One region of the Arthrobacter sp. NPDC055585 genome, then DNA from elsewhere that is predicted to be linked to it. Evidence: riboswitches for the same ligand, from Rfam matches in the RefSeq annotation. Region 1 holds a riboswitch; each other region holds the start of a gene.

Region 1 (3,407 bases):
GGGGAGTCCATCCAACCAGCCTACGGGGGTCCTAAAACCCCGTGACCTGACCGTTACCTCTGTGTATACTGGCACGCAGTTGTTGTGTTGAGCGTTTGAACTTGAAGCGGCGAACCCCGAAACCAGGGCCAGCCGCTTTTTTTGTCCATACGCTGCATGGGACACTTCAGCTGGAAACTCCTCGACGGTCGGGGAAGTTTCGCCTCAGAAGGATGATTAAAAATGGCAACAGGCACCGTGAAATGGTTCAACTCCGAAAAGGGCTTCGGCTTCATCGAGCCCGATGACGGCAGCGCCGATGTTTTCGCCCACTACTCCGCCATCAACGCGAGCGGCTACCGCTCCCTCGAAGAGAACCAGAAGGTTAGCTTCGATACCGAACAGGGACCCAAGGGCCCCCAGGCGGTAAACATCCAGGCTGTCTAACCAAAGACTTCCGGCCCTTTCACGGGCCAGCTGGACTCAGGATGCAGGACGGTTTTCCGTCCTGCATCCTCTGTTTAACCACGCATCCATCAACTGCTGATGGGGAGCAACCGGCGGACATTCCCTGCGGCGGGCAGCCGGCGTACTTTGAACAGCATGGCCAGCAACAAGAAGAAGATGACTCCCGCAGACCTTGGACTGGACCTCAGCTCCGGCGCGCCGGATCAGCTCTACCGGTGGCTGCTCGCCAGCCTGCTGTTCGGCAAGCGCATTCAGCAGGAGATCGCCGCCCGCACCTGGCACGTCCTGATCGACAACGGGCTCACTGGCCCCGAAAAGTTTGCAGACGTCAGCCGGGACCAGCTGATGCGCCTGCTCACCGAAGGCGGCTACGTCCACTACCGCTGGAAGGAGGATGACGAGCTGCACACCGTGATGGCGGGAATCATCAGGGAGTTCGGTTCCGTATCGGACATGGTCAAGGACGCGGAATCCCCGGCAGAGCTCCGCCGCCGGCTCGAGCAATTCCCCGGCATAGGCCCGGTGACCGCGAACATCTTCCTGGAATGGGTGCCTGAACGCTTCAACGGCACATATGCCGGATGAGACCGGTGCTGCGGCAGGGCGGCCGGAGCAGGACATATCCGCCACACGGGCGTAACGCAGCACACAATTCCGGCCGGGTTCTGCCTATACTCCTAACAGCTTCAAGAACTGCGGCCGCCAAGCTCCGACTTGGCCGCATACCAACCCCACGCTCGTTGGGTGGTTCGGATGAAGAAGCGGCCTGCACTCGCCTTCGGGGCAACCGGTGCCAGGCAAGAGCACGCCGAAAGGACCGGCGCCCGGCGCCGCAGCCATGGACACTTCTGTACCCGTTTCCCTCAACGCAGTCAGCCTGCAGGATTACGAGGCCCTCGTCAGCATCCGGGAAGCTTTCGTCAACTTCCTGCTGGGCGAGCCTGCCGCCGCATGAGCGGTCCCTCGGGCCTGCTCCTGGATACACCGGTCCTGGCGGAGGTCCGCAGCGGATCGCCGGATCCCGCCGTCGTGGGTTTCCTCCGCAGCCGCAGCCACCTGCGCGTCTTTGTGTCGGCACTGACCATAGGCGAACTTGAGTCATCGTCGCCCGGATGGCTCCGCGAGCTGTCCTCCCGGTTCACGGCCAACATCCTGCCGGTGGACCACGAGGTTGCCCTGCTCTGGCGCACGCTTCCGGAAGCAGCGCCCGGGGATGCCCGTGGTGTCCTCCGGACCTGGCTCGCCGCTACGGCCATCCAGGGCAATTTGACGGTCGTGACCCCCGAACCTGAGGCGTTTGTGGCCTGTGGGGCCAGTGCGGTCAGCCCGTTCACGGAATTCCACTGAGTGCAAGCCCTGTGAGAGAATTCATTGTCCCGGGTGAGGCCGGGCACACTGCCGCGTGCTGTCCTGGCGCCGCGGCCACTCGCTAGTTAGGAATTCTTGGCCGATGGCTGAAAACAATCCCCGCGCTGACGCGGTACCGCATTCGGAGCGGATCGATGATGACGGCGGCAAGGCTGCCAAATGGAAAATAGTTGGCCCCGGACTCGTGGTTGCGGCCACGGGTGTTGGCGCAGCCGACATGGTTGCGACCCTGGTCGCGGGCTCACGCTACGGCTATGGCCTGCTCTGGGCAGTCATCCTCGGCGTCATCCTGAAGATCATCCTGGTTGAGGGAGCGGGCCGCTTCACGCTCGCCACCGGCAAGACCATCTTCGAGGGCTGGCGTTCCCTGGGCCGCTGGACCACCTGGTACTTCGGCCCGTACATCATGATCTGGGGCTTCGTTTACGGTGCCACGGCCATGTCTTCCGCCGCGCTGCCGCTGGCGGCGGTCTTCCCGTTCCTGCCGCTGTGGGCCTGGGCGATTGTGATGGGCCTGGCAGGCTTTGTGATGGTGTGGTTCGGCAAGTACGCCACGTTCGAGAAGATCACCGCGGCCCTCGTCGGGCTGATGTTCATTACCGTTGTCGGTCTGGCAATCATCGCCACCCCGAATATCCCGGAGATGTTCAAGGGCCTCGTCCCGATGATCCCCGAAGGCGGCATCGTCTACACGCTGGCGCTTGCCGGCGGCGTCGGCGGCACCATCACGCTGGCTGCCTACGGCTACTGGCTGCGTGAAAAGGGCTGGTACACGCCTAAGTGGATGAAGGTCATGCGCATCGACAACTCGATGGCGTACGTCATGACTGGCATCTTCGTCATCGCCATGCTCATCGTGGGTGCCGAAGTTGTGCGCACCGCGGGCATCACCCTCAGCGCCGGAGACAAGGGACTGCTGGATCTCTACGACGTGCTGAAGCTCGAATACGGCGACTTCGTGGGTACCGGCTTCCTGATCGGTTTCTGGGCAGCGTCCTTCTCCTCCATCATCGGGGTCTGGAACGGCGTTTCCCTGATGTTCGCCGATTTCTGGGGCAACATGCGCGGCAAGGAATCCGGCCACCCGGACACCCGCGTGGGCGGCAAGTACTTCAAGTTCTACGTCCTGTGGCTGACCTTCCCGCCCATGATCCTCTTCGCCCTGGGTCAGCCGATCGGCCTGATCCTGGCGTACGGCGTGCTGGGCTCGCTGTTTATGCCGTTCCTCGCAGTCACCCTGCTGGGCCTGCTGAACGGCAAGCGCATCCCCAAGGAATGGGCCAACCGTCTGCACACCAATATCGCGCTGGGTCTCACCGCCCTGCTGTTCATCATCCTGGGCCTGCAGCAGGCCTGGAAGGCTCTCGCACCGGTACTCGGCGGGGAGTAATCCCGCGAGCCGGACGGGCTCCCGGGCCCCTTCCGGGGAGCCCGGATCGAAGCACCCGAAACTGCCCTGCCGCGCCCTCGCGCAGCAGGGCAGTTTAGCGTATTGCACCTGCTTCCACGAGGGAAAAACGCAGTTCGAAAATATGTAGGGAAAGCCCATCTACGCCCCGAGCACCCTCCGCTACGCTGTAATGGCGAGAGAA
Region 2 (3,407 bases), 350 kb from region 1:
CCTACGATCGGAAGGTGCTCAAGGTTGATCCGGAGGCTGTCCGCGCGCTGAACGCTGACCTTGTCCGTGCCTTCCGCGGGGACCGCTCCGCTTTGTAAGATCGCTCCACTTTGTGAAATCGCTCCGCCGCGCCGCGGAGCGATCTGCACAAAGCGGAGCGAACTCAGCTTCGGCGAGAACGCGGCCGGCCCGGGAGCGGCAGGCCAGCCCGCAGGAGCCGCTGCACCAGGGACTCCGGATGCGATGCGGGTCTCGAGATGTCGGCCCAGGACCAGCGGACAAAGCCCACGCCCGTGGCCCGGATGGCATCCTCGCGGCGTTTCTCCTTCATCAGGATGTCCCATTGCGGTGGAACCGCGGGGTTGCCCCGGCCGTACTTCAAGGCGCCGTCGAACTCTCCAACCAGGCTCTGCTCCGGCCAGAAGAAGTCGGCGCGGAAACGTCCTGCTGCAGTAACGAATTCATGTTGCAGGTCAGGCGCAGGGAATCCCTGCCTGAACATGACCGCCCGGGAGTAGGATTCGCCGGCCGACTCGGAACGCGCATCGGCAAAGCCAATCACGCGCACGGCACGGTTCAGCCTGCTCTTGTTCGGAAGGTTTTCCGCCAGCCGCAGCAGATGTTCTTTGCTGTAGCAGGGCAGCCCACGGGCCGGAGCGCTCCGCAGCACCTTGTCCAAAGCAGGAACCGCTGCCTCGAAGTCCAGGTACGCGGCTATGTCCAGGGCGGTCTGGGTACGTGACGTCATGCTCACGCCGGAGACCGCGTCGAGGGGTTCAAGCAGGTTCCTGACCGTCCACCGGATCCCTGCACGACGTCGGCCGTGGGAGGGGGCTTCGGCCAGGAGGAGCACCTCGGATGGAAGTTGAAGAAGGGGCATTCCCCACATGACGGCTGCAGATTCCTGCACAGGGATCCGGCGTTCCTGACCCTGGGCAACTGCTGCGCGGACCCGGACGCGTTCGCGTTCCCACGGCGCCAGTCCGTGCCAGGTTTCAGCATCGACATAGACCCCGGTGCGCAACCGCACGATGCTGCCCCTCCGGCAACTTTCGGCAAGGAGGTATCGGCCGGCCCCATAGGCATCGGCATCGGCAGTGAAAATCAACTCGGGTTCCATGCCCCAATAGTTGGAGACGCAGCGGCTAGGTCGTGGGGAGGGACCCCAATATGTGGAAAAGCTCCGGCTTGGGAGAAATCGTCCCCGGCGTACCGGAGCGATTTCCCAAACCGGAGCGAATCCGGAAACTAGATCTCGACGAGACCCTTCTCAGTGGCAAAGGTGACGGACATGATGCCGGGGGTGCCCTTGGGGGAGACCCAGGTGACGTCCACGGACTCCAGGGGCCTCTCAACCGGCATACCCAGCCACTCGGTCACCCGTGCGGCAGACCCGGCAATGGTGAGCGACTGCAGCGAGACAGTGCCTTCGAAGGCACGCGAGGGGTGGAGGTCGGCCTTGTCTTCATCCCAGCGCAGCATGTAGGGAACCTGCGGGTCCGCGATCAGGCCGTTGATGCCGATCTGACGCCAGGTGAGTTCCTGCCCGTCGGGGAACTTGCGGTTGCCGGGAACGGAGGCGCGGCCAAGGCGTTCTTCAAAGGGAGCCAGGTCCTCAACGGCAACACACCAGCCCATCCAGCCGCCTCCGGCTTCGGAGCGTGCACGGACGGCCTGCCCAAAGGGAGCCTTGTCCGATGCGGGATGATTCAGTACTTCAACAACCTCAACATACTGGTGGTTGGCCAGCGGGAGGATCATGTTGCGGGTACCAAAACGGGGGTGGACTCCGCCCTTGACGAAGTCGGTTCCCAGGGCAGCAGCAATGCGTTCCGTGGTGGCCAGCAGGCCGTCGGATTCGCAGGCGTAAGAGACGTGATCCAGGCGCATGCGAACATCTTGGCACGTTGTGACCTGTGTCTCGACTAAGGCAAGCCTAAGGAGCGTAATGAGCAACTTTCACGCTGCGTCATATGGGTTGCGCAACAGCGGGAGCGTTGGTTCTATAGGTACAGGTCATGAGTGCCAGCAGATAGCCCCGGCTTGCTGGCCGGCAACCCTCCAACCGCGGTGGGGTGCCCCGGGTGAAGACCTGGCCGTACGCAAACAGGCGTACCGGCAAGCGCGGGCCACACGTGTCGCTCCGGAGTATCCCGGACCCGACCCTGTGGGGCCCCTGGTCATAAAGGGAGCACAATGTCTGCCAACTGGTCCTTCGAAACCCGCCAGATCCATGCAGGTCAGGAGCCCGACGCCGTAACCGGTGCCCGCGCCCTGCCCATCTACCAAACCTCGTCCTTCGTCTTCCCCAGCGCCGAAGCGGCAGCGAACCGGTTTGCGCTGGCCGAACTGGAGCCGATCTACACCCGAATCGGCAACCCCACCCAGGAAGCCGTCGAGAACCGGATCGCCTCCCTGGAAGGCGGCCTTGGAGCCCTGCTACTCGCCTCCGGCCAGGCCGCCGAGACCTACGCCATCCTCAACCTCGCCCAGGCTGGGGACCACATTGTGGCCAGCCCCAGCCTCTACGGCGGAACCTACAACCTCTTCAAGCACACGCTGAAGAAGTTCGGAATCGACGTCAGCTTCGTCGCGGACCCGGACAACCTGGACCAGTGGCGGGAAGCAGTCCGCCCCAACACCAAGGCCTTCTTCGGCGAAGTGGTGTCCAACCCCCGCCAGGACGTCCTGGACATCGAGGGGATCTCCGCCGTCGCCCATGAGGCCGGGATCCCGCTGATCGTGGACAACACCCTGTCCACGCCGTACCTGATCCGGCCCATCGAATGGGGCGCTGACATTGTGGTGCATTCAGCCACCAAGTACCTGGGCGGGCACGGCACCGTGATTGCCGGCGTGATCGTGGACTCGGGCAACTTCGACTTCGGCGCCGACCCGGAGAAGTTCCCGGGCTTCAACACCCCGGATGAGAGCTACAACGGGCTGGTCTACGCCCGCGACCTGGGCGCCAACGGCGTCCTCGGCGCGAACCTGGCCTACATCCTCAAGGCGCGGGTTCAGCTGCTCCGCGACCTGGGCTCTGCGCTCTCCCCGTTCAATGCCTTCCTCCTGGCCCAGGGACTGGAGACCCTGAGCCTGCGCGTGGAGCGGCACGTTGAAAACGCCGTCGCCGTGGCGCGCTGGCTGGAAGCGCACGACGACGTCATTTCCGTTGCGTATGCAGGGCTGGAGTCGAGCCCCTGGTACGAACGGGGACGCAAGTACGGCCCACGCGGTACCGGAGCGATCGTGTCCTTCGAAATCGAGGGCGGAGTCGAGGCCGGCAAGCGCTTTGTGGACGGCCTGGAGCTGCACTCCCACGTGGCGAACGTGGGCGACGTGCGCTCACTGGTGATCCATCCGGCGTCGACGACGCACAGCCAGCTCGGTGCGGAAGCACAGGCAGC
Region 3 (3,407 bases), on a different contig from region 1:
AATGACGGCGCCGAAGGACTTCCAGTTCCCACCGGCCACGATTTCCGCCCGTTCCCGCCAGATGGCGGTGAGTGTCATGCGCGGAAGTCCGGCCAGGGCACGCTCCACGGCGGGCGGGAGGGCAGCCATCGGTGCCTGGACCACCAGTTCGCCGTGTGCCCGGGCACGCTTGGAACTGACGGTGAGCTGAATGGTATTGGACGGTCCGTCGGCAGTCATGGATCGAGGATAGCCGAGGGGCCTCTATCCCTTTACTGCCGGTGCCAGCCGGTACCGTGCACCGCGGTGCTCTGCGGGAAGCTTGTCTCCGGCACCGAAGAGCTTGTTCCGCAGAGTGCCGGGGGCGTACTCCGTGGGGTACGCGCCGCGCTTCTGCAGCTCCGGAACCACGAACTCCACCACGTCTTCGAAGGTGCCCGGTGTGACGGCATACGCGAGGTTAAAGCCGTCGACGTCGGTCTCCTCCACCCAGCGGATCAGTTCCTCGGCAACCTCCTCGCCGGAGCCCACCAGCCGCGGGCCCAGCCCGCCGATCCCGGCGCTCTCGGCGATGTCGCGCACCGTCCAGGGCTCGCCGTCGTCCTTCACTTTCTGGAAGTTCGCCGCAGCGGACTGGATGGCGTTGGACTTCACCGAGCCGAGCGGCTCATCGAGGTTGTAGGTGGAGAGGTCCACGCCCATCCAGCCGGACATCAGCGCCAGCGCGCCTTCGTCGCTGATGTAGCTCTGGTAATCCAGGTGCTTGGCTTCGGCTTCCTCGGTAGTGGCGGCGGTGATGATGGTCAGCAGCGTGTAGATCCGGATCGAGTGCCGGTCCCGTCCTGCTGCTTCGGCGGCGTCGCGGATCTTCGTGACGGTCGCCTTGAGCTTCTCCACCGTGGACGCTCCGACGAAGACTGCTTCAGCGTTCTCTGCCGCGAAAGCGATGCCGCGCGGCGACGCACCGGCCTGGTAGATCACCGGTGTGCGCTGCGGCGAGGGCTCCGAAATGTGGATGCCGGGGACCTTGAAGTACTTGCCCTCATGGTTGATGTCATGGACCTTGGCCGGGTCGGTGAACACGCCGGTCTCCCGGTCGCGGACCACGGCATCGTCTTCCCAGGAGCCCTCGAGCAGCTTGTAGACAACTTCGAGGTATTCATCGGCGTGGTTGTAGCGCTCGTCGTGCTCCAGCTGGTCTTCCTGGCCCATGTTCCGGGCGGCGGAGGGCAGGTAGCCGGTCACTACGTTCCAGCCGACCCGCCCTCCGGTGAGATGGTCCAGGGTGGAGAGCCGGCGGGCGAACGGGTACGGGTGCTCGTAGGCGGTTCCGGCCGTGACGCCGAAGCCGAGGTGTTCAGTGACCAGCGCCATGGCGGAGACCAGCAGCAGCGGATCGTTTACCGGGACCTGGGTGCCCTGCCGCAGGGTCGCTTCGTTGGAGGATCCGTACACGTCGTACGTGCCGAGGACGTCGGCAATGAAGATCCCGTCGAACAGGCCGCGTTCGCAGGTCTGGGCCAGATGGGTCCAGTAGCTGAGCTTGGTGTAGTCCGCGGAACGGTCTTCGGGGTGGCGCCAGAGGCCGGGCGACTGATGGCCCACGCAGTTCATGTCGAAGGCGTTGAAGCGGATGTGGCGGGCGGGCGTGGTGGCCATGAGGGTCCTTTACGGAAGGACGCACCGCAGAGGGAGCGCCGTACTTGCCGCGGGCGGTGCTGCCGGCGACCGGATCGTCATCTGGGGCACCCCGCTACGGGAGAGGGTTGCCGCCCAACCAGCCAGAGCTTCGCGTTGGGACTCATGATCCTGCGGGTTCAGTATGCGCCCGTTCCCCCGGTGGCACGCAAGCCCCGCCTGTCACGCGGCGTAACGGCCGCCGTCGTACTTCTCCCCTCCCAAAAACCATCGAGAGGCCAGTTACGGCTCCTTTGGGCGCTCAAAAGAGCCGTAACTGGCCTCTCGATGGGGACACCGGCGGGAAGGGGACTGGATTCGAAATGTTACGCGGGGACTTGCCGGGATCGGACTTCAGGGCGTTTAGTTGGTGCTTGACCATCCCGAGCGGCTGAGAGACCTGGATCAGTGAAGCCGCAGCAACCCTGGTCGGAGTGCTTCCTCCTTGAGGCACTGCGATAGCGAGGTGGACGTCGCAGGAGGCCGGTAACGGCCCAGGACGTTTTCCGTAGGGTGCTACTGCCAGGACCGATGGAGTGTTCAATGACTGCTGTACTGTCCTCTGGGTCCCATGCTGTGTCCGCTGCCGCGCCCACCGCACCCGACACCGCCCTGTCCGTGACGTTCGACGGCGTTGGCCGCAGCTTTGGCTCCGGCGCAGACGCCCACGTGGTGCTCCGCGACATCAACTTTGAAGTCCGCCCGGGGGAAGTCCTGGCGATCCTGGGGTCCAGCGGCTGCGGCAAGTCCACGCTGCTGCGCGCCACTGCCGGGCTCGACGCCGCGTCCACCGGCCAGGTTCGAATCGACGGAACCGCTGTGCGCGGCATCGATGACCGCTGCGCCGTCGCCTTCCAGGAACCCCGGTTGCTGCCCTGGCAGACCCTGCAGGCCAACGTTGCGATCGGCCTGCCGAAGGGCACCAGCGCCTCCGAAGGCCAGGCCAAGGTCTCCGAACTGCTCAAGCTCGTGGAACTGGACAGCTTCGCCAAGCACCAGCCGCGCGCCGTTTCCGGCGGCATGGCCCAGCGCGCCTCGCTGGCCCGCGCCCTGGCCCGCAAGCCCGGCGTCCTGCTGCTGGACGAACCGTTCGGCGCCCTGGACGCACTGACCCGCCTGAAGATGCAGGACCTGCTGCTGGACGTGCACCGCGCCGCCCCGGCCACCGTCCTGCTGGTCACTCACGACGTCGATGAAGCCCTCCAGCTCGCCGACCGGATCATCGTGCTCGGCCGCGAACCCGGCAAACCCGGGGCCACCATCACCCAGACCATCACCGTTCCCGGCGCCCGCCCCCGGGACCGAGCCTCAGCCGAACTCGCCCGAATGCGCGGCGAACTCCTGGCAAGCCTCGGCGTCGACCGCCACTAGAGCGCCCACGCCTCCCCTGCCCCCGCGCTCAAAACGGGGCCAAACCGCGGACGCTTTGTGCCCGCACCAGTTGTACCTATCCCTGATTTTTTCTGCTCCACCCGTCTCGAAGGAATCCCCATGAACAGCCGTTCCCGCTTCTCCCGCCGCCCACCCCGTGTCTCCCGCCGCCCGCTCACCGCACTGGCAGCCACCGCCGCCGCCGTCTCCCTGGCCCTGACCGGCTGCGTTGCCGGCGAAGATTCCTCCGGCGCAGCCGCCAACGAAACGGCCGACGGCGGCACCCTGAACATCGACTTCGCCACCTACAACCCGCTCAGCCTGGTGATCAAGGACCAGGGCTGGCTCGAAGCCACCCTCGAAGAGCAGGGCGTTGAGGT
Region 4 (3,407 bases), on a different contig from region 1:
GTGGTGTTCATCAGGAAGGCGTTCAGCAGCAAGCGCGGACGCGGACCTACAAAGCGGGTACTGGGAATAGTCATGGCAAAGCTTTCGATAGAAGTCAGAGGCGCTTGTCAGCGCGGCGGGAGAGCCAGGAACCGCCCAGCTGCACGGCCTGCACCAGCAGGACCATCAGCACAATCGCGGTGAGCATCAGCCCGGTTTCGTAGCGGTAGTAGCCGTACCGGATGGCGAAGTCGCCGATTCCGCCACCGCCCACCAGTCCCGCCATCGCGGAGTAGGAGATGAAGCTGACGGTCATGATGGTGACGGAACTGATGAGCGCCGGACGCGCCTCGACCAGCAGGACGTCGCGCACAATCTGCCCGCGGGTAGCTCCCATGGAGCGGGCCGCTTCCACCACGCCCCCGCCCAGAGCGGTGATGTTCTGCTCCACGAACCGGGCGAAGTACGGAATCGCGTTGATGGTCAGCGGCACGATCACAGCTGCGGTGCCGATGGTGGTTCCCACCACAAACCGGGTGAACGGGATGATCGCGATCAGCAGGATCAGGAAGGGGAAGGACCGCACCAGGTTCACCAGTGAGTCCAGTACCCGGTGCAGCCGGGGTTTGTGACCCAGCCCGTCCGGTCCCAGAGTGTAGAGCAGGACGCCCAGCGGGGTGCCGATCAGCACCGCCAGCGGAATGGCGACCAGCAGCATGGTGCCGGTCTGGCCCAGGGCGGCAAGCAGTTCCGGCCAGACTTCGGCAATGCGCTCAAGCAACGCGGGCTCCTTCCCGGCGGTCCGCACGATCCAGGGTGATTTCATCCGAGATCAGGTACCGGCCAATGGCGGTGGCCGGCGTGAAGCCTGGCCGGTTCAGCTCTGCGAGCGCGAACTGTTCAACCACCCGGCCTTCCTCCATGACAGCCACGTTGTCAGCGATGGCCTTGATGACGTTCATTTCATGGGTGACCACCACAATCGTGATGCCGAACCGTGCGTTGACGTCGCTGAGGTACTGCAGCACCGAGGCGGTGGTCCGGGGGTCGACGGCGGAGGTCGGCTCGTCGCACAGCAGCACCTTGGGCCGGGTGGCCAGGGCGCGGGCGATGGCCACCCGCTGCTTCTGCCCGCCGGAGAGTTTGGCCGGGTAGGTGCCGGCCTTCTCCGAGAGGTCGACGACGGCGAGCGCCTCCAGTGCGCGGGTGCGGCGTTCGGAAGCACTCTTCACGCCGGCGAACTTCAGCGAGAGTTCAACGTTCTGCGCAGCAGTGCGGTTGTTCAGCAGGTTGAAGTGCTGGAAGATCATTCCGATCTCATGCCGCGCGGCGCGCAGTTCTGCGTCCGCCAGGCCGGTCAGGTCCGTTCCGTCCACCAGGACCCGTCCGGAGGTGGGCCGTTCAAGCAGGTTGATGTTGCGCAGCAGGGTGGACTTCCCGGCGCCGGAGAACCCGATGATGCCCTGGATGCTGCCCTTGGGTATTTCGAGGCTGACGCTGTCCACGGCCATAAAGGCGGATTCACCGCCTCCAAAGACGGTGGAGACGTTTTCAATTCTGATCATGCTGTCCTCCTGAGGTCTAAACCCGGGAAGAGGGGCACGCAGCGGTCCCCGGTCTGCGCCCGTGCAGCAAGGCACGGGTGCAGCGGACCGGATTAGAGCAGGTGCTTCTCCATCGGTCCTGGCGGTAGCACCCTTCTTCGGCGGGGTTAGCCCGCGGAAGGGGGTTGCTGCGGCGTCACGGAGCCAGGTCTCTCAGCCGCTCTGGATGGTTACGGCACTATCTAAACCGGCTGCACCCCGTGAGGGCCAGAACATTTCCCTGTGCGGCCCTATGCGTCGGTACGTAACGCGGCACTGCGTCACAATCCGTTTTGTTACGCCGTGCCGGACGAATGCAGCCACGGTCCCGTGCCAATTCAAACGGAGGGTCCGTCCGCGGCGCGGGAGCACCGATTACCTGGCGGATCCGAGAAGATGGGACCGTGACCCTTCCGGAACGCCCTGCCCTCTCTTCCTCCCTCGGTGCAGGCGAATTCCGCCGCTGGTACTGGCTGAAGGAGGAGCTGCAGGCGTTTGCCCGCGCGCAGCAGATCCCGGCCGGAGGTTCCAAGGAACTGCTGGCCGAACGGATTGCCGCGTTCCTGGCAGGCGGGCCGCTTCCGGCCCCTGCTGCGAAGCCCCGAAGCTGCCAACAGCGGCTTGTTCCTCCGCTGACTATCCACACGGTGGTTCCGGCCGGGCACCCCTGTAGCCAGGTGCTGCGGGAGTTCTTCGTCAACGCCCTCGGGCCGGGTTTCCGCTTTGATGCGCCCATGCGTGAGTTCTTCGCCGCCAATGACGGGACGGCTACACTGGCTGCTGCATTGGATCACTGGCACGCCACACGAGCGGCTGCCGCCCGGCCGATCGGCCCGCAGTTCGAGCTGAACCGCTTCGCGCGGGACTGGCACGCTACACATCCCGGCGGCACCAGGGACCAGATGCTCGCAGCTTGGAAACTACACCGCTCCCTCCCCGCTGATCAGCGAGGCTAGGCCCTAGCGGCTGCCGATCGCAGCCAGTTCTTCCCGGATGTTTTCCGGCTCTTCCTCCAACGGCATGTTCAGATCGTCCTGCACTCCGTCCAGGGTGCCCGGCGGGTCAGCCTGCAGCGGTTCGAAGAAGGCTTCGAAATCGGTGACCGGCTCTCCGTCCCCGGCGATAAGTTCAAGGGTCTTGCCCAGGGCTTCATCCGAGGAAAGGGCCTGCACCAGTACCTGCGCAATCTGGGTGCGGGCGATGCCGCCGTCAGCCGGGGTGCCGGTTCGCCGCCGGTCTCCCTGCAGCGCTACTTCCCGGTCCTGGCCGGGCTCGTTGTAGTCGAACCAGCCGGGCCGGATGATGGTGTACGGCAGTCCGCTGGCGCGGAGCAGGCGTTCGGACCGCCGTTTCCAGTCCACCAGGGTGCCGAAGGCCGTCCTGTTGGTCAGGCCGATGGCCGTCATCAGCACCACCCGGACACGGCGTCCGTGCAGTGCCAGCAGGACGTTCCGCACGCCGTCGTAATCCACCGCCTGCGGGTCTTCTCCGCCGTTGGCGCCGTGCGTGAAGATAATGGCATCCACGCCGTCGACCGCTTTGGCGAGGGTCGCGGGCCGGGTGACGTCACCTTCCACCACTTCGGCCTCCGGCGGCAGTACTTGAGCTGCCTTGAGCGGACTGCGGGCCAGCGCACGGACGGTATACCCCTTCCGGACGGCCTCCTGGACAACCAGCCGGCCAATTCCGCCGGTCGCGCCCACCACCAGTACAGTGCTCATTCCGGCCTCCCTGGCCTTTTAGAGTCCAAACCTCCCGGCTTCGATCACCGGGCAGGTGTCCATAACGACGTCGAGGCCAGCGGCTGCGGCACGCTGCGCTGCCCCTTCATCCACCACACCCAGC

The links. Region 1 has a riboswitch for S-adenosylmethionine ahead of ACWGQ2_RS01615 (hypothetical protein). Riboswitches for the same ligand answer to the same signal wherever they lie in the genome.
Region 2: another riboswitch for S-adenosylmethionine. It lies ahead of ACWGQ2_RS00140 (bifunctional o-acetylhomoserine/o-acetylserine sulfhydrylase); the one in region 1 lies ahead of ACWGQ2_RS01615 (hypothetical protein).
Region 3: another riboswitch for S-adenosylmethionine. It lies ahead of ACWGQ2_RS11025 (LLM class flavin-dependent oxidoreductase); the one in region 1 lies ahead of ACWGQ2_RS01615 (hypothetical protein).
Region 4: another riboswitch for S-adenosylmethionine. It lies ahead of ACWGQ2_RS11055 (methionine ABC transporter ATP-binding protein); the one in region 1 lies ahead of ACWGQ2_RS01615 (hypothetical protein).

The regions. Positions count from the first base shown of each region.
Region 1 covers NZ_JBSHIT010000001.1:380,925-384,331, reverse strand. Annotated here, with positions in the region: gene glsA (glutaminase A) at 1-11, opposite strand, end outside; gene ACWGQ2_RS01625 (cold-shock protein) at 223-426, shown strand; gene ACWGQ2_RS01620 (hypothetical protein) at 583-1,032, shown strand; SAM riboswitch class IV at 1,132-1,257, shown strand; gene ACWGQ2_RS01615 (hypothetical protein) at 1,399-1,794, shown strand; gene ACWGQ2_RS01610 (Nramp family divalent metal transporter) at 1,898-3,205, shown strand.
Region 2 covers NZ_JBSHIT010000001.1:27,802-31,208, reverse strand. Annotated here, with positions in the region: gene ACWGQ2_RS00155 (glycoside hydrolase family 2 protein) at 1-98, shown strand, start outside; gene ACWGQ2_RS00150 (hypothetical protein) at 164-1,120, opposite strand; gene ACWGQ2_RS00145 (VOC family protein) at 1,249-1,890, opposite strand; SAM riboswitch class IV at 2,015-2,131, shown strand; gene ACWGQ2_RS00140 (bifunctional o-acetylhomoserine/o-acetylserine sulfhydrylase) at 2,197-3,407, shown strand, end outside.
Region 3 covers NZ_JBSHIT010000005.1:257,004-260,410, reverse strand. Annotated here, with positions in the region: gene ACWGQ2_RS11030 (hypothetical protein) at 1-219, opposite strand, end outside; gene ACWGQ2_RS11025 (LLM class flavin-dependent oxidoreductase) at 244-1,638, opposite strand; SAM riboswitch class IV at 1,674-1,788, opposite strand; gene ACWGQ2_RS11020 (ABC transporter ATP-binding protein) at 2,200-3,027, shown strand; gene ACWGQ2_RS11015 (aliphatic sulfonate ABC transporter substrate-binding protein) at 3,148-3,407, shown strand, end outside.
Region 4 covers NZ_JBSHIT010000005.1:261,811-265,217, reverse strand. Annotated here, with positions in the region: gene ACWGQ2_RS11065 (LLM class flavin-dependent oxidoreductase) at 1-74, opposite strand, end outside; gene ACWGQ2_RS11060 (methionine ABC transporter permease) at 95-760, opposite strand; gene ACWGQ2_RS11055 (methionine ABC transporter ATP-binding protein) at 753-1,544, opposite strand; SAM riboswitch class I at 1,651-1,756, opposite strand; gene ACWGQ2_RS11050 (DUF6434 domain-containing protein) at 1,967-2,518, shown strand; gene ACWGQ2_RS11045 (SDR family oxidoreductase) at 2,522-3,283, opposite strand; gene ACWGQ2_RS11040 (CoA-binding protein) at 3,302-3,407, opposite strand, start outside.